Regions from separate parts of the Mycobacteroides saopaulense genome, predicted to be linked through region 2. Evidence: predicted binding sites of a transcription regulator. Region 2 holds the regulator's gene; each other region holds the start of a gene.

What was found. The regulator LexA, encoded in region 2, represses DNA repair genes until DNA is damaged. The targets are predictions, from matches to a motif close to CGAACANNTGTTCG.
Region 1: the regulator LexA is predicted to act here: its motif matches at 5,668-5,681, upstream of ruvC (crossover junction endodeoxyribonuclease RuvC).
Region 3: the regulator LexA is predicted to act here: its motif matches at 4,319-4,332, upstream of MYCSP_RS17335 (error-prone DNA polymerase).

Annotation. Positions count from the first base shown of each region.
Region 1 covers NZ_CP010271.1:2,649,647-2,657,113, forward strand. The annotation lists gene secF (protein translocase subunit SecF) at 1-1,092, opposite strand, end outside; gene secD (protein translocase subunit SecD) at 1,110-2,867, opposite strand; gene yajC (preprotein translocase subunit YajC) at 2,938-3,276, opposite strand; gene ruvB (Holliday junction branch migration DNA helicase RuvB) at 3,431-4,444, opposite strand; gene ruvA (Holliday junction branch migration protein RuvA) at 4,495-5,094, opposite strand; gene ruvC (crossover junction endodeoxyribonuclease RuvC) at 5,091-5,648, opposite strand; gene MYCSP_RS13185 (TetR/AcrR family transcriptional regulator) at 5,771-6,346, shown strand; gene MYCSP_RS13190 (hypothetical protein) at 6,343-6,780, opposite strand; gene MYCSP_RS13195 (phosphatase PAP2 family protein) at 6,954-7,467, shown strand, end outside.
Region 2 covers NZ_CP010271.1:2,792,012-2,799,478, forward strand. The annotation lists gene sthA (Si-specific NAD(P)(+) transhydrogenase) at 1-163, shown strand, start outside; gene MYCSP_RS13930 (proteasome assembly chaperone family protein) at 302-1,291, shown strand; gene MYCSP_RS13935 (alpha/beta fold hydrolase) at 1,346-2,428, shown strand; gene MYCSP_RS13940 (PhzF family phenazine biosynthesis protein) at 2,512-3,195, shown strand; gene nrdR (transcriptional regulator NrdR) at 3,223-3,687, opposite strand; gene MYCSP_RS13950 (LysM peptidoglycan-binding domain-containing protein) at 3,818-4,321, opposite strand; gene lexA (transcriptional repressor LexA) at 4,550-5,224, shown strand; gene MYCSP_RS13960 (GNAT family N-acetyltransferase) at 5,221-5,754, opposite strand; gene MYCSP_RS13965 (acyl-CoA dehydrogenase family protein) at 5,761-6,915, opposite strand; gene MYCSP_RS13970 (molybdopterin guanine dinucleotide-containing S/N-oxide reductase) at 7,026-7,467, shown strand, end outside.
Region 3 covers NZ_CP010271.1:3,460,748-3,468,214, forward strand. The annotation lists gene MYCSP_RS17320 (helix-turn-helix domain-containing protein) at 1-82, opposite strand, end outside; gene MYCSP_RS17325 (hypothetical protein) at 240-440, shown strand; gene MYCSP_RS17330 (tRNA (cytidine(34)-2'-O)-methyltransferase) at 487-966, shown strand; gene MYCSP_RS17335 (error-prone DNA polymerase) at 1,024-4,305, opposite strand; gene MYCSP_RS17340 (alpha/beta hydrolase) at 4,457-5,434, shown strand; gene MYCSP_RS17345 (TetR family transcriptional regulator) at 5,493-6,089, shown strand; gene MYCSP_RS17350 (nucleotidyltransferase domain-containing protein) at 6,086-6,841, shown strand; gene MYCSP_RS17355 (hypothetical protein) at 6,838-7,467, opposite strand, start outside.

The DNA.
Region 1 (7,467 bases), 140 kb from region 2:
GGCATCGGGCTTACGGCGGCTCAACACCTTCTTGGTGTGGCTCGAGACCAGTTCCGTACGCTCACGCAACGCCACCAGCAGCGGGGTCGCGAAGAAGATGGACGAGTAGGTACCCACCAGGATGCCGACGAGCTGAACCAGCGCAAGGTCTTTCAGTGTGCCGACGCCCAGCAGCCAAATGGCTACCACGATGAGCGAGAGCACCGGGATCACCGAGATGAGGCTGGTGTTGATCGACCGCATGAACGTCTGGTTCACGGCCAGGTTGGCATGCTCGGCGAAGGTCCGCCGTGACGTGTGCTGGAACCCGTGCGTGTTCTCCTCCACCTTGTCGAACACGATCACGGTGTCGTACAAGGAGAATCCGAGGATGGTCAGCAGGCCGATCACCGTCGCCGGGGTGACCTCGAAGCCCACCAGCGAGTACACACCCGCGGTGACCAACAGGTCGAACACCAGCGCGGCCAGCGCGGCGATCGCCATGTAGCGCTCGTAGCGGACCGCGATGTAGATGCCGGCCAGCACCAGGAACACGACGAGCGCGATGATCGCCTTGTTGGTGATCTGCCCGCCCCACGTCTCCGAGACGTCCGAGTCGCTGATGGAGTCGATGGACGGCTTACCGTCCGGCCCCTTGGGCGCGAACCTGTCGAACAACGCCTTGTGCAGCTTCGCCGACTCATCGTTGTCGAGCTTCTCGGTGCGGATCTGGATCGAGGCCGTGTCACCGGTTCCGGTGACGACGATCGATTCCGCGTCGTGGCCCAGGGTTTGGCTGAACACGTCCTCCGTCTGTTGGACGGTGGCGTCGCCCTTCGGGAACCACACCTTGGTGCCGCCCTCGAAGTCGATACCGAAGACAAATCCCTTGATGGCAATCGACAGGATCGCGATCACCATGAAGGCGCCGCTGATCCCGAACCAGAGCTTGCGCTTGCCGACGACGTCGACGGCACCGGTTCCGGTGTACAGGCGGTAGAAAAACCCGTGTTCCGGTACCGCGCTGGTGGTCTCGACCGCCGTGGAGGTGGGCTCCTTTGCGGAGGTCTCGGCGTCTGTGACGTCCTTGTCGGTTCCGTTGCCGTTGCTCACCGTGTCGTTACTGGTGCTCATGCGTGTGCTGCCGCCTTACGTTCACGGGCAATCTGCTGGACCGCGCCGAGCCCGTTGTACGCGGGCTTGGACAGGGTCGCGGACTTGGAGGACAGGTAGACGAGTGGCCACGTCACCAGGAAGACCACCACAACGTCGAGGATCGTGGTGAGTCCGAGGGTGAAGGCGAAGCCCTTCACCTGCCCGATGGCCAGGATGTAGAGGACCACGGCGGCCAGCAGGGTCACCGCGTTACCCGACAGGATCGTCTTGCGGGCGCGTGCCCAACCGCGCGGTACCGCCGAGCGATACGAACGGCCTTCGCGTATCTCGTCTTTGATGCGCTCGAAGAACACCACGAACGAGTCCGCAGTGGTACCGATACCGATGATCAGACCCGCGATACCCGCAAGATCCAGGGTGTAGGAGATGTATCTGCCCAACAACACCAGGATCGCGAAGACCATGGCGCCGGAGGCCACCAGGGACAGCGCGGTCAGCACGCCCAGTACCCGGTAATAGATCAGCGAGTACAGCAGCACGATCGCCAAGCCGATGGCGCCCGCGATCAGGCCGGCCCTCAGCGAGGTCAATCCGAGTGTGGCCGAGACGGTTTGCGCATCGGAAGACTCGAACGAGAGCGGCAACGAACCGTACTTGAGGGCCGCCGCGAGCTGCTTGGCCGAATCGGCGGTGAACTGCCCGCTGATCTCGGTCTTGCCGCCGGGGATGGGCTCGCGAATGGCCGGAGCGCTGATCACCTTGGAGTCCAGCGTGAACGCGGTCTGGGTGCCCTGCTGCCAGTGCGCCGAGGTGTAATCGGCCCAGACCTTGGCGCCGGTGGGCTTGAATTCCATGCTCACCACGTAGATACCGCGCTGCTGGTCCAGTCCCGAGCTGGCGTCCTTGATCTCCTCGCCGCTGATGATCGACTTGTCCAGTAGATAGGCGGCCTTGCCGCCCTGGCTGTCGTCACCGCAGGTGACCAGCGGCAGGTTCGGGTCGTCATTGCCCGCGAGCGGATCGTCGGAGTCGTAGCAGCGCGAGGCCTGAACCTGCAGCGCCAGCATCTGAATCCGCGGGTCCTCGCTCTGCCTGATCTGCTTCTCGAAGTCGATCAGCTGCTTGCGTTCCTCACCGCTGCCCGGCTTGGGCGGCAGATCGGTGGGAGGAGCCGGAGCCGTCGTGGCATTCGGCGTCGCCGGCTTGGTCGCCGGAGCAGGTGGCGGCGGCACAGGTGTGGTGGTTTGCGCGGGGTACGGCCGCGGCTGCGGCTTCGGGGACGGCGCGGCGGGCGCAGGCTTGCCCGCACCCGGCTCCGGCGGTGTCACCTCTTGCCCGCCCGCGGGCTGACCGCCCTGCGGCGCGCCGGGCTCCGGTGTTTCCTTGGGCTGCGCCGGTACGGCCTGCACAACGGGCCGAATGTAGAGCTTGGCGGTCTGGCCCAGGTTGCGGGCCTCACTGCCGTCGTTGCCGGGGACCGTGATGACGAGGTTGTCGCCGTCGATGATGACCTCGGATCCGGAGACACCGAGTCCGTTGACGCGCGCGTTGATGATCTGCTGCGCCTGCGTCAACGCTTCCTTGGTCGGCTTGGAACCGTCAGGGGTGCGCGCCGTCAGGGTGACGCGGGTTCCGCCCTGCAGGTCGATGCCGAGCTTGGGTTTGGGCTGCTTGTCGCCGGTCAGAAAAACCAGCAGGTAGGCGCCGATGAGCAGCACCAGGAAGGCAGCCAGGTAGCGCATGGGGTGCACAGGGGCCGATGGCGAGGCCACGTGTCCGGTCTCCTTGCTTGTCGAGGGCGGGTCGGGGGGCTTTCAGCGATGTGAGCAAAGGCGAAAGCCGCTACTCCTTGGTCAGCTCGACCCCGCTGCTCTCGACATCGCGAACCGTGCCGTCGTCGGCGGCCGCGCTGTCTTCAACCTCGTCGACGATCTTGTCGCGGACGGCAAGCTTCATCCAGCGGGTCACGACGCCGGGTGCGATCTCCAGATCCACGGTGTCGTCGGTGACGGCGGTGATGGTGCCCTGCAGGCCGGACGTGGTGTGTACCCGGTCGCCGATCGCCAGGGACTCGTGCAGCTCGATGGTGGCGTCGAGAGCCTTGCGCTGCCGCCGGTTGGCGAAGAAGAGGAATGCGCCCATCACGAGGATGAGCGGCAAGAAGACGATGATCGATTCCATGGCGGCTTTCGGGGTTCTTTCCGTTGGGTTTCCGTTGGGTCCAGGTCAAGGCAGGCAGGGTCGGCGTGAAACGAGCACGCGACAAGTCACCAGTGTGCCATCTGACTCTGTGTAATCGACGCGAACCCCGGGCCTCCGCATATGCGGGTGTCTGTCAGTCGAACAGCCCGACTTGCCCCAGGACGTGTGGCGGCGGGGTCAAGCCCAGGTGCGTCCACGCCAGCGGCGTCGCCACACGTCCGCGCGGAGTACGGGCCAGCATCCCGGCACGCACCAGAAACGGCTCGCACACCTCTTCGACGGTGGTCGACTCCTCCCCGACCGCCACTGCCAGCGTCGACAGGCCCACCGGACCGCCGCCGAAACTACGCGTCAACGCCGAAAGCACCGCCCGGTCCAGACGATCCAGGCCCAGCTCGTCGACGTCGTACACCTCCAAGGCCGATTTGGCGACGTCCACGGTGATCACCCCGTCCGCACGCACCTCGGCATAGTCACGGACACGCCGTAGCAATCGGTTGGCGATACGCGGGGTGCCCCGGGACCGCCGAGCGATCTCCGTGCCGGCGTCGGCCCCCAACTCGATGCCGAGGATCCCCGCCGAACGGGCCAGCACGAGTTCCAGCTCGTCGGGTTCGTAGAAGTCCATATGTGCCGTGAACCCGAACCGGTCGCGCAGCGGACCGGTCAGCGAGCCCGAGCGCGTGGTCGCACCCACCAGCGTGAACGGAGCCACTTCCAGTGGAATGGACGTCGCACCGGGCCCCTTGCCCACCACGATGTCGACCCGGAAGTCCTCCATGGCCAGGTACAGCATTTCCTCGGCTGGCCGGGCGATCCGATGGATCTCGTCGATGAAGAGCACATCGTGTTCGACGAGGTTGCTCAGCATGGCGGCCAGGTCGCCCGCGCGTTCCAGCGCCGGCCCGGAAGTCACCCGCAGCGACGATCCGAGCTCGGCGGCGATGATCATGGCCAGCGAGGTTTTTCCCAGCCCGGGCGGTCCGGACAGCAAGATGTGGTCGGGCGTGCCGCCACGATTCTTGGCACCCGACAGCACCAGGTCCAGCTGCTCGCGCACCCTCGGCTGACCGATGAACTCCCGGAGCGACTTGGGGCGTAGCCCCGCGTCGATGTCGTTCTCGCCCACGGTGAGCGCGCCGGACATCTCGGCGCTCTCGAAGTCGTCCTCGGCGCCGTCCAGTTCGTCGAATCGACTCATCGCGTCTTACCCAGCAGAGTCAGCGCCGATCGCAGCACGGTCGAAGTGTCTTCATCGGAGTTGTCTTGGGCCAGCACGGTATCGGTGGCCTGCTCGGCTTGCTTGGCGGCAAAACCGAGGCCGATGAGTGCCTCGACGACCTGCGTGCGCACCAGCGACGCGGTGCCGCGCCCCAATTCGGTGGACCCGCTGGGGGCCGCTGCCACCTTCTCCCGCAGCTCCAGCACCATGCGCTCGGCACCCCGCTTGCCGATGCCGGGCACCCGAGTCAGCGCGGCGACGTCGCCGTCGGCCAGCGCCTGACGCAGGGTCGACGCGTCGTAGACCGCGAGTGTGGCCATCGCGATCTTCGGCCCCACTCCGGACACCCCGAGCAGCGTCAGGAACAGGTCACGGGCATCGGTGTCGGTGAAGCCGTACAACGTCATCGAGTCCTCGCGGACGATCATCGCCGTGATCAGCCGCACCGGGGTGCCACGACGCAGCGTCGACAGCGTCGCCGGGGTGGCGTTGACGCGATAGCCGACGCCGGCGGCCTCGATCACCACATGGTCGAGCGCGATGTCGATGACCTCGCCATTTACCGAAGCAATCACCGGGCCACCGCCTTCATCCGGGCCGCGAAGGCCTTCCGTTGTTTCTCCGCCGCGGCCTCCGCCTTGGCCATTCTGGCCAGCATGGGCGCGCGCCAGCAGTGACAGATTGCCAGGGCCAACGCGTCGGCGGCATCCGCGGGCTTCGGCGCCGTCTGCAGGTTCAGGATGCGGGTGACCATCGCGGTGACCTGGGATTTATCCGCCCGGCCGTTCCCGGTGACGGCCGCCTTGACCTCCGAGGGGGTGTGGAAATAGACCTCGATCCCGCGTTTGGCCGCGGACAGCGCGATCACGCCACCGGCCTGGGCGGTGCCCATCACCGTGGAGACGTTCTGCTGCGCGAAGACGCGCTCGATGGCGATCACATCCGGGCGGTGCGTGTCCATCCAATGCTCGACGACCTCGCTGATCGCCAGAAGCCGTTGTGGCAGAGGCTGATTGGCGGGGGTACGCACAACGTCGACATCCAGGGCGACAACCCTACGACCCGAAGACGCCTCGACCATGGACAGACCACACCGGGTAAGACCCGGGTCGACTCCCATCACCCGCACGTGCCAGCCCTCTCGCCGTAGAACAATTGTTCGATCAGCATATCGAGGGGTTCTGCCCATTCGGCACAGCAACACGCGAGGGCTCTGGAAAATGTCAACATGCGTTGGCCTAAGCTCAGCGCATGTCTCTCGAACCTCGGCGATCGGACGCCACTCGCGCGGCCATCCTCGAGGCCGCCCAGGAGCACTTCGCGGGCGTCGGATACGAGAAGGCGACCATCCGGGCGATCGCGGCAACCGCGGGCATCGACCCGTCACTGGTGATGCGCTATTACGGCAACAAGGGCAAGCTGTTCGCGGCCGCCGCCAACTTCGACATCCAACTGCCCGAGAACCTCACCGAGATTCCGCGATCGCAGCTGGGGGCCGCTCTCGTCGAGCACTTCCTGGAGAAATGGGAGGCCGACGACACCATGGTCGCCCTGCTGCGGGCGACGGTGTCACAGGAGTCGGCACGCGCACGCATGGCCGAGATCTTCAGCAGCCAGATGGTGCCGGTTATCGAATCGTTGACGGCAGACCGCGCGCTCGAGCGGGCGACGCTGATTAGTACTCAGATGATCGGCCTGGCCATGTGCCGGTACGTCATCCAGCTCGGGCACGTGCCCGATATGACGCACGAACAGATCATCGAATTGGTCGCCCCGACGATCCAGTACTACCTGGATTGCTCGACGGATGACTGCGGCGCTTCCTAGCTCGCGCGTCCCGCGGAGTCGCGAACCTTCAGGGCTCCTCGCTCGTCGACGAGCGAGAAGTAGATGGCGCTCACGGCGGCAAACACCGCGGTCCAGATCAGCAGACCCACGGAGTTCACGGCGAACGCCTCGCCCAGCAGGATGGCGATGACCCCGGTGATCATCGGACTGCGCACATGCCGGCTGCCCAGCCGATCGAACTGCACGACGGTGCGGGTCACCAGGAATGAGCCGGCAGCGATCAGCAGGGTTCCGACCACCGTCGCCGTCATCGACATCTGATCCGACATCCACGAGGGCACCCCGATACCCACGCCATAGAGGATGATCAGCGGAGCCACGACCGCGACGGCGAACGGCAGTGCGAGAACGGCGCGCGCGGCGCGCCACAGGGTTGTCGATTCAGGCGCGGGAGCGACTGTTTGTGTGGCCATGACGGGCCTCCCCTCACTTTTCGATGTCTTAGATGTACGCCTGCCTGACATGCGCTGTCAACAGATGTTGACCAACAGTCGTTGACATCACAGTAACGCCGCCCGGTGACGTTTGATTCCCGGCAGCCGGCACGATTCGGGGTCGGCGTCCCCCGCCGATTACTGTCGTCGGGGTGTCTGCCGGAAAACTGCCTAGCGAGAAAATGATTCAGTGGTGGCCGCCCCTCGGCGTGATGGCGATGCTGCTGCTCGGATTCTCCGTCGGAAAGGGTTCGACCCCATTTGACGTGTGGTTCTTCGATGCCACCCAGCACGTATTCGGGGTACAGCCACGCTGGCTGCTGTTCTTCACCGACTGGGTGTTCCTGGTTCCGGTGCTCGCGGTGTGCGTCGGTTTCGAGTTGTACCGGCGGCGGTGGCGAGTCGCGGCGGTGGTGCTCGTCTGCCCGTTCGTGGCGAACTGGACCACCCAGGCCACCAAGATGCTGGTCGGCCGCGAAAAGGGCGGCTACCTCGCCTACCCCAGCGGGCACACCACCTTCGTAGTGGCGGTCATGGGGATGCTGGTCCTGGTCGCCGGCGGAGCCCTATGGGCCTACATCGCCGCCGGCATTATCAGCACACTCGGACTGCTCGGGCAGGTCGCCTGCGGGTATCACTACGTCACCGACACCATCGGCGCCGTGC
Region 2 (7,467 bases):
CACCGACCTGGTTCACATCGGGCAGGCGGTGATGGGCTGCGGCGGCACGGTCGAATACCTGGTCGACGCGGTTTTCAACTATCCGACGTTCTCCGAGGCGTACAAGGTGGCCGCCCTCGATGTGATGAACAAGATTCGTGCACTGAATCAGTTCAAGGCCTGAGGGATTTCGCGCTCGGCGAATACCTGCCGCACCCGGAATTCGCATGCCGCCCGGGCCGTTGAGGGCATAGATACATTCGCCGTTTGCCTGCCGGTAAGGGACACTGGTAGGTAGAGAGCGCGAAGGGAGGCGAAAGCGATGACTAGCGACGACGGAGACCAGCAGCCGTACCGGCCGGATCAGAGCGGCATGTACGAGTTGGAATTCCCGGGCCCACAACTGGCGGCTGCCGATGGGCGCGGCCCCGTTTTGGTGCACGCATTGCAGGGTTTCTCCGACTCCGGCCACGCCGTGAAGCTTGCTGCAGCACACCTGCGCACGACGCTTGAGAGCGAGTTGGTGGCGTCCTTCGCGATCGACGATCTGCTCGACTACCGGTCGCGCCGGCCGGTGATGACGTTCAAGAGTGATCACTTCACCGAGTACGCCACGCCGGAGCTCAACCTGTACGCACTCAAGGACACCAAGGGCACGCCCTTCCTGCTGCTGGCGGGCCTCGAACCGGATCTGAAGTGGGAGCGATTCGTCAACGCCATCCGGCTGCTCGCCGAGCAGCTCGGCGTGCGCAAGACCATCGGCCTGGGCGCGATTCCCATGGCGGTTCCACATACCCGCCCCATCACCCTGACCGCGCACGGAAACGACCGCAAAACGCTGGAGGAGCACCCCGGTTGGATCGATGAGGTTCAAGTGCCGGGCAGTGCGTCCAACCTGTTGGAGTTCCGCCTTGCCCAGCACGGACACGACGTGGTCGGCTTCGCCGTTCACGTCCCGCATTATCTGGCGCAGACCGATTACCCGGAGGCCTCTCAGCGACTGCTGGAGGAAGTGGCCAGGACGGGTGACCTGGATCTTCCCCTGCAGGAGCTCACCGAGGCCGCCGCCAAGGTGCGCAATCAGATCAATGAGCAGGTAGAGGGCAGCGAGGAAGTTGCCCAGGTGGTCCACGCGCTGGAACGCCAGTACGACGCCTTTGTCGCGGCCCAGGAGAACCGTTCATTGCTGGCACGGGACGAGGAACTACCCAGCGGTGATGAGTTGGCCGGGGAGTTCGAGCGATTCCTCGCTGAACAGGCCAAGTTCGGCGAGGACCCGTCAGGGCCATCGCCGGAAGGGCCCATTCTTTAGCCCGGTTATGCGCTCGCCGCGCCAAATTTGCGGCGAAGGGTCAAAATACTTGACATGAATCCTCCGCCGCGCCTCCTGCGTCCGGTGCCGGATACGGAGCGCGTCGACGAACTCGTGGACGGCGACGACACCGAATCCGCCGCCGAGGTACCGACCCGTCCGCGGATGGAGTTCCGCACCATCCACGGCTACCGGCGTGCGTTCCGGATCGCCGGATCGGGGCCTGCCCTGCTGCTCATCCACGGAATCGGCGACAACTCCGCAACGTGGGACAGCGTGCACGCGCAGCTCGCCGAACATTTCACCGTGATCGCCCCGGACCTGCTGGGACACGGTCAGTCGGACAAGCCCCGCGCCGACTACTCGGTGGCGGCCTACGCCAACGGCATGCGAGACCTGCTGGCGGTGCTGGACATCGAGAAGGTCACCGTCGTCGGGCATTCGCTGGGCGGCGGCGTCGCGATGCAATTCACCTACCAGTTCCCCCACCTGGTCGAACGACTCATCCTGGTGGCACCGGGCGGGGTGACCAAGGACGTCAACATCGTATTGCGTTGTGCGTCATTGCCCTTCATCGGTGACACACTCGGGCTGTTGCGGCTACCGCTGGCCATGCCCATGATCCGCTTGGGCGGCGCGGTAGCGCGCGCAACATTCGGACGGGCGGGAATGGCGCGCGATATCCCCGATGTGCTGCGGGTTCTCGCCGACCTACCCGAGCCCAAGGCGTCGGCCGCGTTCACCCGGACATTGCGCGCCGTGGTGGATTGGCGCGGGCAGGTGGTCACCATGCTCGACCGATGTTATCTGACCGAATCTGTTCCCGTGCAGTTGATTTGGGGTAGCGATGACCTGGTCATCCCGGTCAGCCACGGCCACCTCGCCCATGCCGCGATGCCCGGTGCAACGCTGGAGATCTTCGACCGGTCCGGGCATTTCCCGTTCCATGACGACCCCGAGCGATTCATCGGCGTTGTTCGCCAATTCATCGCCTCGACCGATCCCGCCGAGTACAACGAGGACGAACTGCGCCGACTGCTGCGCACCGGTGTCACCGAACATGCCATCAGCGGGGCCGCCCGTACTCGCATGGCGGTACTCGATGCCATGGGTACGGACGAACGCAGCGCCACCTGACCCGAGAGCGCAAGAGCGGTCGAAGATTTGCGCAGCTCCCGGGTACCTGAGTGCACAATGCGGACGCGACGTAGAGTCGAGGAATGAGCGTTGATGTCGCGGTTGTTCGCGTATTCACCGACGAGACAGGCAACTTCGGCAATCCCCTGGGGATAGTCGACGCCGCCGACGTCGCCCCGGCGGACCGCCAGGAGATTGCCACCCGGTTAGGTTTCAGCGAAACCGTGTTCGTGGATCTGCCTGCCGAAGGATCCAATACGGCGCATCTTCGGATTTTCACTCCCGCCGCCGAACTCCCCTTCGCCGGGCATCCGACGGTGGGGCTGGCCTGGTGGCTTCGCGAACGCGGGACGCCGGTCAATACCCTCCAGGTCCCGGCCGGTGTGCTCCAAGTGAGCTACGACGACCGCACCTGGATACGCGCCCGATCCGATTGGGCTCCCGAAACCGATTTCCACGAGGCAGACTCCCCCGCCGATGTGGAGGCGGCCGACCCTGCCGACTACGCGGACGAACTGCTGCATTGCGTGTGGGCTTGGCAAGACCGCAATGCGAACCTGGTGCGATCGCGGGTCTTCGCGTCCGATCTGGGTGTCAGCGAGGACGAAGCGACCGGGTCCGTGGCGGCACGTATGACCGACTTGTTGAGCCGGGATCTGATCATCAATCAGGGCAAGGGATCGCAAATTGTCACGCAATGGAGCGCCGAGGGCTGGGTGACGATCGGGGGCCATGTCGTGGCCGATCAGTCGCTCACGCTGGACTAGCACCCCAGTCAGGTGCCGCCGCACAGGTCAGGACGGCGTAGGTGCGTCCCGGTGGGCTCTCAGTGCGGCGATCTCGCGTTCGAAGTCCTCCGCGGAGCTGAACCCGCGGTACACCGACGCGAAACGCAGGTAGGCGACCTCATCCAGGTCACGTAGCGGGCCGAGAATCGCCAGGCCCACCTCATTGCTGGGAATCTCCGGGGATCCCGCCGCACGGACGGCGTCTTCGACCTGTTGGGCGAGCAGATTCAGCGCGTCATCGTCGACGTCGCGGCCCTGACAGGCCCGCCGCACACCCTTGATGACCTTGTCGCGACTGAATGGTTCGGTGACGCCGCTGCGCTTGACAACGGCCAACACAGCGGTCTCCACGGTGGTGAAACGACGGCCACACTCCGGGCAGGATCGCCGACGGCGTATCGCCTGACCCTCGTCAGCCTCACGAGAATCGACAACGCGCGAGTCTGGATGACGGCAGAACGGACAGTGCATTACTGCTCCTTCGCCGGTTCTGGACTCGATGTCATTGGTCCGGGTGGGCTGCCGCACGGCGCAACGCGCCCAGACCGGTGTCGAGGATACCCGTGCTCCCGCACGTTCGAAGGTCACGTCCGTGCGCCGATCAGCCGACCGGGGAAACCAACGTCTGACCGGCTTGCACTGTCGCCGAGTCGAGTTCATTGAGTTCACGGATCTTGGACACGACCGCCGAGCGCGGTGCGTCCGGCGCGACACGCGAGGCGACGTCCGCCAACGTCTCTCCGGGAGCGACCTGGACCACCGCCACGCGATCGGGCACACCAGGTCCGCCCAGCCCGGCAGCACTGACCTGGCCGAGCATGAGCAGCCACATCGTGGCGACCGCGGCACCCACCGCGACGATGACGGTGGCCTTCAGGCTCACCGGGCGACGACCGTGCACCGCCGTCGAGACGCGAACTCCGGTGCCCCGGTAGGCCACCGGACGGCCGGCCGGCCTCCGATAGGCGACGGTGCGCACCGGCAGCGCCCGGCGCTGGGTCAGCGGATACTCCGCGCTGTATGCGCGTGGCTGCGGGGCGTATGCGCGTGGCGCGTAGTCGCCGGCGTGGGAACTGCGTGACGTGGTGAGAACATTGGTGCCCATCTGCATGCCCTTCCTGTCTGTCGATCGGTTGGCCCGTTCGCTCTTGTGTTCGAATGTACTCGATCATGTGTTCGATGTCCGAACATGTGATCGATTTGTAGCATCCGACACCGACAAGTGGCTCCGACCAGCGGTGATGCGGTATTCAGCAGGCTCATCCGCGACATTTCGCGACACGCATCGAACACATGTTTGATAAATACCGTCGACAGGTCTAGATTCGGGCGCATGAGCGATACACCCAGCAAGGGAGCCGCCACCGGTTCACTGACCGAGCGCCAGCGGACCATCCTGGAGGTCATCCGCGCATCGGTGAATGAACGGGGCTACCCCCCGAGCATCCGCGAAATCGGAGACGCCGTCGGGCTCACCTCCACCTCATCGGTCGCCCATCAACTACGCACTCTCGAACAGAAGGGCTTCCTGCGGCGCGATCCGAATCGTCCACGCGCCGTTGATGTTCGAGGACTCGACGAATCCCACGGCCAGTCGGCCACCACCGATGTGATCGGCTCGGGCGATCTGCCGGAGCCCACGTTCGTGCCCGTCCTGGGGCGCATCGCCGCAGGTGGCCCCATCCTGGCCGAAGAGGCCGTCGAGGATGTGTTCCCACTCCCCCGCGAACTCGTCGGCGAGGGATCGTTGTTCCTGCTCAGGGTGGTCGGCGAATCGATGGTGGACGCCGCGATCTGCGATGGCGACTGGGTGGTGGTCCGCCAGCAGAACGTCGCAGACAACGGCGATATCGTGGCGGCGATGATCGACGGCGAAGCCACCGTCAAGACATTCAAACGAACGGCGGGTCAGGTCTGGCTGATGCCGCACAACCCGCTGTTCGAGCCGATCCCCGGCAACAACGCCGCCATCCTCGGCAAGGTCGTCACCGTCATTCGCAAGGTTTAGGCCGCCCCGGGCGGTCGCCCGGGGACAGAATCGTCGTCCGAGGACGTCAAGAACAGCTGCAAATGCGCCACATCATGCCAGCTGCCCAGCTTGTAGCCGATCCGCCGGTAGAGCGCGACCTGCTCGAATCCCATTGACCGGTGTAGTTTTTCACTCGCGGCGTTGGGTACTACGACGACGGCCAACACCGTGCGGTAACCCAGATCGCGCAGCCGGTCCAGCAATGCCGCGTACAACTGCCGTCCTGCCCCGCGCTGTCGACGCGCACCGTCGACGTAGACGCTGACTTCGCACGCCCACTGGTAGGCGATCCGTGACTTCCACGGCACCGCATAGGCGTATCCGAGTATCTCCGCGCCGTCCTCGGCGACAAGCCAGGCATGCCGGTGGGCCGCCGTCTGGATGCGTTCGGCAAGAACGACATCCGACGGCGGCACCTCCTCGAACGAGATGGCAGTATCGGTCACATACGGCGCGTAGATCGCCGCGCACGCGGCCGCATCGGCGGCCGTCGCGTCACGAATATGCACCGACGATCAGAGCGAACGCCCGATGATCTCCTTCATGATCTCGGTGGTTCCGCCGTAGATGGTCTGGATACGGGAGTCCATGTACGCCCGGGCAACCGGGTACTCGCGCATGAAGCCGTAACCGCCGTGCAGCTGCAGGCAGCGGTCGATCAGGTGGACCTGCTTCTCCGTGCTGTACCACTTGGCCATCGCGGCCTGCTCGACGCTCAGCTCTTCCTTGTTGAGCAGCGAGATGAACTCGTCGACCATGACCCGGATGATCGTCGCGTCGGTCGCGAGCTCGGCGAGCAGGAATCGGCTGTTCTGGAAGCTCTTGATGGGCTTGCCGAATGCCTTGCGCTCGGTCGTGTACGCGATGGTCTCCTCGAGCACCGACTCCATCGCGGCGGCAGCCATGACGGCGATCGACATGCGCTCCTGCGGCAGGTTCTTCATCAGGTAGATGAAGCCCTGGCCCTCTTCGCCCAGCAGGTTGGCCGCGGGCACCCGGACGTCGGTGAACGACAGCTCGGCGGTGTCCTGAGCATCCAGGCCGACCTTGTCGAGCTTGCGGCCGCGCTCGAAGCCCTCCATGCCGCGTTCCACGACGATGAGCGAGAAGCCCAGCGCGCCCTTTTCCGGGTCGGTCTGCGCAACCACGATCACCAGGTCGGCGTTGATGCCGTTGGTGATAAAGGTCTTTGAGCCATTGAGAATGTAATGATCGCCGTCCTTGACAGCGCGGGTCTTGATGCCCTGCAGGTCGCTGCCGGTGCCGGGCTCGGTCATGGCGATGGCCGAAATCAGCTCACCGGAACAGAAGCCGGGGAACCAGCGGGCCTTCTGCTCGTCGTTGGCCAGGTCCCGGAAGTACGGGCCGGCGACATCGTTGTGCAGGCTGAATCCGACGCCGGTGTGGCGTCCCTTGGTCACCTCTTCGGTGATGATCGTGTTGTAGCGGAAATCGATAAGACCACCGCCGCCGAACTCCTCGGGCATATCGGTGCCCAGGAAGCCCTGTTTGCCAGCCTCGACCCAGAGTGCGCGGTCGACGATCTTGTTCTTCTCCCACTCCTCCTTGTACGGCTCGGCATGCCGATCCAGGAAGGTCTTGAACGACTCGCGGAACAGTTCGTGCTCGGGTTCGAAAATGGTGCGTTTGAACTTAACGGCGCCGGCCATGATCACCTTCCGGTTTGGATTTACGTACTTGGCAGAATGTATACCAACCCACTGGTCGGTCGGTACTCGCCTACCTGGTTTCGACGGACAGAAAGCCTAGAGTCATTTGGATGACCAGGCCTGCGTTTTCTGCTCTTCACGCACGCGGTTCATCGCGACTTTCGCACACCCACTGGGGTGCCTTCACTCCCGAGGTTCACGACGGAGAAGTGGTCGGCGTCACACCCCTCGCGACCGATCAGGACCCTTCCCCACTGCTGCAGAACATCCCCGGCTCGATCCGGCACCAAGCCCGGGTAACCGGGCCATCAGTCCGCCGCGGATGGTTGCGCGACGGGCCCGGCCCCAGCACCGCCCGCGGCTCGGACGAGTACGTGGAGGTGTCCTGGGACGAGCTCACCGAACTGCTGGCCGATGAACTGCGACGCATCGTCGACACCTACGGCAATACGGCCATCTATGGCGGCTCGTACGGCTGGGCCAGCGCAGGGCGCTTTCACCACGCCCAGAGCCAGGTGCACCGATTTCTGAAATTACTTGGTGGCTACACCT
Region 3 (7,467 bases), 670 kb from region 2:
GTGTGGCGTCGACCGATCGGGTCACCGACTCCCACCCCACATCACCGGCAGCCCCGCACTGGTATGTCACCGGGCTGCCCATGGCTCCATCGTGCCCCAACCGCAGGGGCAGGGAAACCGTGATCTGTGTTCCGAGTCGGACATCCCTTCCCTCCGAATGGGATCGAGCTACTCAGAACCTGCCTCAACATAGAGTGTCGGACGTGAGGGCGCCGGATCCCGAGTTCTATGTGGCCTTGATGGCGGCGGTGAGCGGAGGCATCTGCATATTCGCAGAACCACGCGAGAGCGTTCTCCAGAAATGGCTCTATTGGGCGGTCGCCCCGCTAGTCGCCATCGTATGTATCTCACTAGCCCTCAAGAGCGTGGTCGCAGGATTGGGGCTTGGAGTCTTCGTGGTGTTGTTTCTTGCCATGGGGTACTTCCGATACAAGCTGTAGCACCCCGTCGCGTCGAACACTGCACGCCTTGCCGCAAGATAGTGGGGTGTTTCGCGTGATATTCCATGAGCCACGGATCGCTCCCAACACCGGGAACGCGATCCGGATGGTGGCGGGCACCGGGTGCGAGCTGCATCTGGTGCAGCCGCTGTTCGATCTGTCGGAGGCCAAGGTCCGGCGCGCCGGCCTGGACTATCACGACATGGCGTCGGTGACGGTCCACGAGAGTCTTTCCGCTGCTTGGGAATCACTGAGACCACAGCGGGTGTATGCCTTCACCGCGCATGCCGACGTCAGCTACACCGATATCGCCTATCAGCCGGGCGATGTGCTGCTGTTCGGTCCCGAGCCCACCGGCCTGGACCCCGAGGTCCTGGCCGATCCACACGTCACCGAGAAGGTACGCATCCCGCTGCTGCCCGGGCGTAGATCACTCAACCTGTCCAATGCCGCGGCCATCGCGGCGTACGAGGCTTGGCGTCAGCACGGATTCGCAGGGCAGGCGGTTTCCACGCCGCCGAGATGACATCCATGCTGGTCGCTACCCGCAATTCACCAGCGCCAATGTCATCTCGGCAGGGGGTCAACGGAAGTCCCGCGAGGTGGACCGAATCCGAAGATCCAATGGCCGCAGCTGGTCGGCCACCACGGAAATGGCGCCGCTGGCGTTCTGGACCTGGCCGCGGATGATCAACGCCTGCGCGCTCACCGCCAGCTTGCGGTGGCGCGCCCACAGGCCCACCGAGCACACCACGTTCACCATGCCCGTCTCATCCTCAAGGTTGATGAACGTTACCCCGGCAGCCGTGGCCGGTCGTTGACGGTGGGTGACCGCCCCCGCCACCAACACCCGCGACCCGTCCGGAACGTCGAAGAGCCCCTTGGCCGGAACAACACCCAACTCGTCGAGCCGCTCCCGAAGGAACTGGGTGGGGTACGCGTCGGGGGTGACCCCGGTGGCCCACACGTCGGCGGCAGCCTGTGTCACCTCACCCATCGCCGGAAGTTCCGGAATCCGTGAGGACACCCCGACTCCGGGCAGTCGATCAGGGCGTTGCGCGGCCGCAGCGCCCGCCACCCACAGCGCCTCACGCCGCGACATGCCGAAGCAGCTCAGCGCCCCTCCGGTGGCCAGAGCCTCGACCTGTGCCGTGGTCAGCTGGATGCGGCCGGTCAGGTCGAGCAGGGAGGCGAAGGGACCATGCATTTTTCGTTCCTCGACAATCGCCTTCGCCAGATCGTCTCCGATATGGCGAACGGCGCCCAGGCCGATCCGCACCTCCAGCCCTGCGTTCTCCAACGTCGCATACGACAGGCTGGCGTTCACATCGGGGCCGTGCACGGTGACACCGTGCCGACGCGCATCGGCCACCAGGGACTGCGGCGAGTAGAAGCCCATGGGCTGTGCGCGTAGCAGGGCCGCGCAGAACGCGGCAGGATGATGCAGCTTGAACCAGGACGAATAGAACACCAGCGAGGCGAAGCTCTGCGCGTGACTCTCCGGGAAACCGAAATTGGCAAAGGCGTAGAGCTTTTCGTAGATCCGATCGGCCAGCTCACCGGTGATGCCGTGCAGGTCCCGCATGCCCTCGTAGAACCTGGCCCGAAGGCGCTCCATCCGTTCCGGTGAGCGTTTGGACCCCATGGCCCGGCGCAGCTGATCGGATTCGGCGGGACTGAAGCCGGCCACATCCACCGCGAGCTGCATCAGCTGCTCCTGAAACAGCGGCACCCCCAGGGTCTTGTCCAGCGCGGCCGCCATGGAGGGATGGTCGTGCTTCCAGTCTTTGTCGATCTTGTTGTACCGCCGTATGTATGGATGCACCGATCCGCCCTGGATGGGCCCGGGCCGGATCAACGCCACCTCCACCACCAAGTCGTAGAAACACTTGGGCTTCAACCGGGGCAGCGTGGCCATCTGAGCGCGCGACTCCACCTGGAACACCCCCACCGAATCGGCACGGGCCAGCATCTCGTAGACCGCCTCCTCCTTCAGGTCGATGTGAGCCAGGTCTACCGCGATGCCCTTGTGCTCGCGGACCAGGTCGATGCAATAGTGCAGTGCCGAGAGCATGCCGAGCCCGAGCAGATCGAACTTGACCAAACCCACTGCCGCGCAATCGTCCTTGTCCCATTGCAGCACGCTACGGTTCTCCTTGCGCGCCCATTCGACAGGCACCACATCGGCCAGCGGGCGATCACAGATGACCATGCCACCCGAATGGATGCCCATGTGCCGGGGAAAATTCTTGATCTGCTGAGCCAGGTCGATCACCTGCGGCGGAATGCCGTCGACCTCCGCCGCATCGGCCGTACCGCCCCAGTGCCCGAGCTGCTTGCTCCAAGCGTCCTGTTGCCCCTGCGCGAACCCCAGGGCTTTGGCCATGTCTCGCACGGCCATTCGCCCACGGTAGGTGATCACGTTGGCCACCTGCGCCGCGTACTCACGGCCGTACTTGTTGTAGACGTACTGGATGGCCTGTTCCCGCTCGTCCGATTCGATATCGATGTCGATGTCCGGCGGCCCATCGCGAGCCGACGACAAGAACCGCTCGAACAACAGCCCGTTGGCCACCGGGTCCACATTGGTGACACCGAGCGCGTAGCAGACCGCCGAGTTGGCGGCGGAGCCACGCCCCTGGCACAGGATGTCGCTGCGACGGCAGAACTGGGTGATGTCGTGCACCACCAGGAAGTAGCCCGGAAAATTCAGCTGCGCAATGATTTCCAGCTCGCGCTCGATTTGAGCGTAGGCTTTCTCCGCGCCCACCCGGGGACCGTATCGGCGTGCGGCACCTTCCAGAGCCAGGTGCCGCAACCAGCTGTCCTCGGTGTGACCGGGCGGAACATCGAACGGCGGCAACTGCGGAGCGATGAGCCGCAGGTCGAAGGCGCACGCCTCTCCCAGCTCAGCGGCTGCCGTCACCACCTCTGGGCAGTGAGAAAACAACCGCGCCATCTCATCGCCGGAACGCAGATGTGCCCCTCCCATCGGAGCCAGCCAGCCCGCCGCGTCATCGAGGCTCTTGCGTGCCCGCACCGCCGCCATCGCCATGGCCAGGCGGCCGCTCTCGGGTGTGGCGAAATGCGCTGCCGTGGTGGCGATGACGCCGAGACCGAACCCCGGAGCCAGCACGGCAAGCTCTGCGTTGCGCTCATCCTCGTCCGGGTGGCCATGTCTGCTGAGCTCGACGCTGACGCGATCGGCACCAAATCGGTCGACCAGATCCGCCAGCGCCCGCTTGGCCGCGACGGGCCCGCCGTGGGCAAGCGCCCGTCGCACGTGCCCCTTGCGGCATCCCGTCAAAACGTGCCAATGCCCTCCTGCCGCCTCGGCGAGCACATCAAGGTCGTAGCGCGGCTTGCCCTTTCGATCTTTGGCGGTTCCGCCCGACAGGTGCGCGGCCGCCATTTGTCGCGACAACCTCCGATACCCCTCCTGGCCGCGCGCCAACACCAGCAGATGTACCGAGTCCTCCGTGTTGCCTTGCCCGCCAAGGGATAGCTCCGCCCCGAACACGGTAGGCAGGCCGAGTTCCTTGGCGGCTTCCGCGAAACGGACCACCCCGTAGAAACCGTTGTGGTCGGTGATGGCCAGCCCCCTGAGATCCAGGCGCGCGGCCTCCTGCGCCATCTCCTCCGGCAGGCTGGCACCGTCGAGAAAACTGAACGCCGAATGCGCGTGTAACTCCGCATAGGGCACCGTCGACCGTCCGCGTTCCCGAGTGGGTGGCTCATAGGGCAGGCGCTTTCGACTCCACGCCGGACCGTCCCCACCGTCGCCCGGCGGGGCATGAGGATTGAGGCGCCCATCGAGCACCCGCTCCATTTCCGCCCATGTCGGGGGACCATGCGACCAACCCACCCCGCCAGTGTATCGAACATTTGTTCGATTATCTGCCGTGCGAAATTTTGAGTCAGCAAGGTAACTAACTAGATACATACTATGTATGCTGGTGTCGTCAGAACACGCCCGATAGGCGACAAGCACCTCGCCCGAGAACCCGGAGAAGCGAATGCCACACCACGGCAACTACACACCCGAAAAGGTCACCTTCCCCTCGCATGGCGAGGACATCGTCGGTGTCGTCCACCGCCCTCACGGCGACGGCCCCTTCCCTGCCGTTGTCCTGCTCGGCCCCTATTCGTTCGAGAAGGAACAAGCTCCGATCCACTACGCCACCCGGCTGGCCGACGAAGGCTTCCTGGCTCTGGCGTTCGACCCACGCACCGTGGGTGAGAGCGGCGGCACCCCACGGCGCCTCGAGAACCCGAAGATGAAGAACGAAGATGCCGTCGCCGCCATCGACTACCTACTGACGCGCGACGACGTCGACGCATCGCGCGTCTTCGGCGCAGGCATCTGCCAGGGCGGGCCCGAGATGTTGGACATCGCCTCGTACGACGACCGGATCAAGGCTGTCGCAGCGGTAACCGGCTACTACCGCGATCGCGAAACCGACCTGTTCATGATTGCCGCCGGTGTCAGCGAGAACCCGTTCGACCCGGCAACCGCGCCCACCACCGAACAGCTGGAAGCACTCCTGGAGGCCAGGCTTGAACGGGCCCGCGATGCCAAGGCACGCTATGAGGACACCGGCGAGGTCATCTACGCACCCTTGGTTTCCCCCGACCTCGGTGACCCGGTCGCCGGGTCCGACGCCGGGCTACCCGGACCGTTGGTGTGGAGCTGGTACGGATCCTGGACGCTCAAGGGCTGGGAAAACCGCTACGCCATCATGAGCGACCTGGACCATTTCGACTACACCACCGTGCCCGGCGCCGCCGCGCTGCACAAGCCCGCGCTGGTCGTCCACTCCGACACCTGCATGAACCCGGCAGCGGCACGACGGCACTTCGAATCGATTCCCACCGCCGACAAGAAGCTCATCTGGGAGAACGGCACCAACCACTTCCAGTACTACGACCAGCCCGACATCGTCGACCGCACCGTCGGCCATATCGCCGACTGGTTCAACAGCCACCTGGCCTGACGGGGGGCGCACCGGCAGGGATCAGCCGCTGCCCTGGCCGGTGCGCTGCCGAAATGATGTGGAGGGCTACCTCTACGCTCATGACATGCCGCCCGATGCCTCCGCGACCAAGAAGCGGCTGCTCGATGCCGCGTTCGCGGAGTTCGCCGAGCACGGGCTGGCCGGGGCGCGCGTCGACCGGATCGGAGCGGCCGCGGAGGCCAACAAGCGTCTGCTGTACGTCTACTACACCAACAAGGAAACGCTGTTCGACACCGTCGTCGCGCATTCCATACAGCGAATGTCGGACGCCGTTCCGTTCACTCCCGACGATCTACCGGGATACGCGGGCGCCCTGTTCGACCACCTGATCAAGCATCCCGAACACCTGAGACTCGCCACCTGGGCCCAGCTGGAACGGCCCCTCGCAGGCCCCGCCGAGACCGCCGCCTACGCCGCCAAAGTCGAAGCCATCGCCCAGACCGTGCCGGCGGCCGATGTGGAGCCGGCCGATATTTTGGCCCTCACCCTCGGGCTGACCACCGCCTGGCTGGGCGCATCTCCGGCCCTGCGCGGCCTCGCCGACTCCGAGCCCTTCTCTCCCGAACGGCTGTCCGCTCATCGCGCCGCGCTCATCGCAACCGTCGAGGCCCTGGTCGGCGTCGCCGCACGATGACCACCTCTGACGCCGCATTCCTCGGTTCCGTCGCCGATCATCTGGCGGCGCTTCCCTCGGTCGAAGCGGTGACTCTGGGCGGCTCCCGCGCACAGGGAACCCACCGCCCGGACAGCGACTGGGACCTGGCGATCTACTACCGTGGCACGTTCAATCCCGAGAACCTGCGCCAGATCGGGTGGGAGGGCGAGGTCTCCGAAACCGGCGCATGGGGCAGCGGAGTATTCAACGGCGGCGCCTGGCTACACATCGAAGGCCGCGGTGTCGATGTGCATTACCGCGACCTGGCGGACGTCAAGGAACAACTGGTGCGCGCGGAGCGCGGCGAGTTCCACATTGAGCCGCTGATGTTTCACCTCGCGGGAATCCCCAGCTACCTGGTGGTGGGCGAGCTCGCCATCAACAAGGTGCTACACGGCATCCTTCCGTGTCCGGATTATCCTGCGGCGCTTCGTGAATCAGCACCCGATGTGTGGTCGGCACGCGCCGCACTGAACCTGCACTACGCCCAGGAGAACCATGCACCGCTCGGCCGGGTGGCCCAGTGCGCCGGGCTGCTGGCGGTGGCAGCCTTGGAGTACGCCCATGCGGTGCTGGCCGCGCGCGGCGAATGGGTGACCAACGAGAAGAGCCTGCTCGACCGCGCCGGATTGTCCGGCGTGCACACGATTCTCGCCGGCCTGTCACCCGACCCGGAAACGTTGATCCGAGCCGTCCGCGAAGTTCGCGACCTTGGTGAAAGCAGCGATTAGCCGACGATCTTCGCGCGGAACGGACCGCCCACGCTGTTGAAGAGCAGATCCCCGTTGGGCATGCCTTCGATCAGCGCATAAGCACCGTTACCCAGGTTTGATTGACCGAATATGGTGCGGTGCACGGTTTCTCCCGTCTTCCAATCCAAGCCGGTGACTTCCCAGCCGTCGGCCTTGGTGTAGCCGTTGAGGAAGACAACGCCCGAGCTGGTGGAGACCGCCGGCACCATGGACGTCGACACCACGTCTCCCCTGGCCCACGCCGAGGCCCAATGATGCTCCTTCGGGTCCCATTCGAATCGTTGCACACCTTGTGGCGCCGGGGATACCGGGCCGTTGGCCAACACATCGACCAGCCGGTCCGGAGCTCCGCCGGCGCCGATGTTCTGCACCACGAAGGCCCCATAGCCGTTCACCACCACCGACTGCTCACTCTGGATGAACTCCGGCAGTGGATCCTTGAGTCCTGCGGTGACCTGGATCTGGTCGGCGATCCGGTTGGACTTGGCTCCCGGCTTCTGCTGGAACCCATCCGGGATCTTGTTGCGCCAGAAGGCAACCAACTTCATCCTGTCGGCACCATCGGTGATGACCACCAGCTCGTCGGAGTCTTTTCCGAAGCCCAT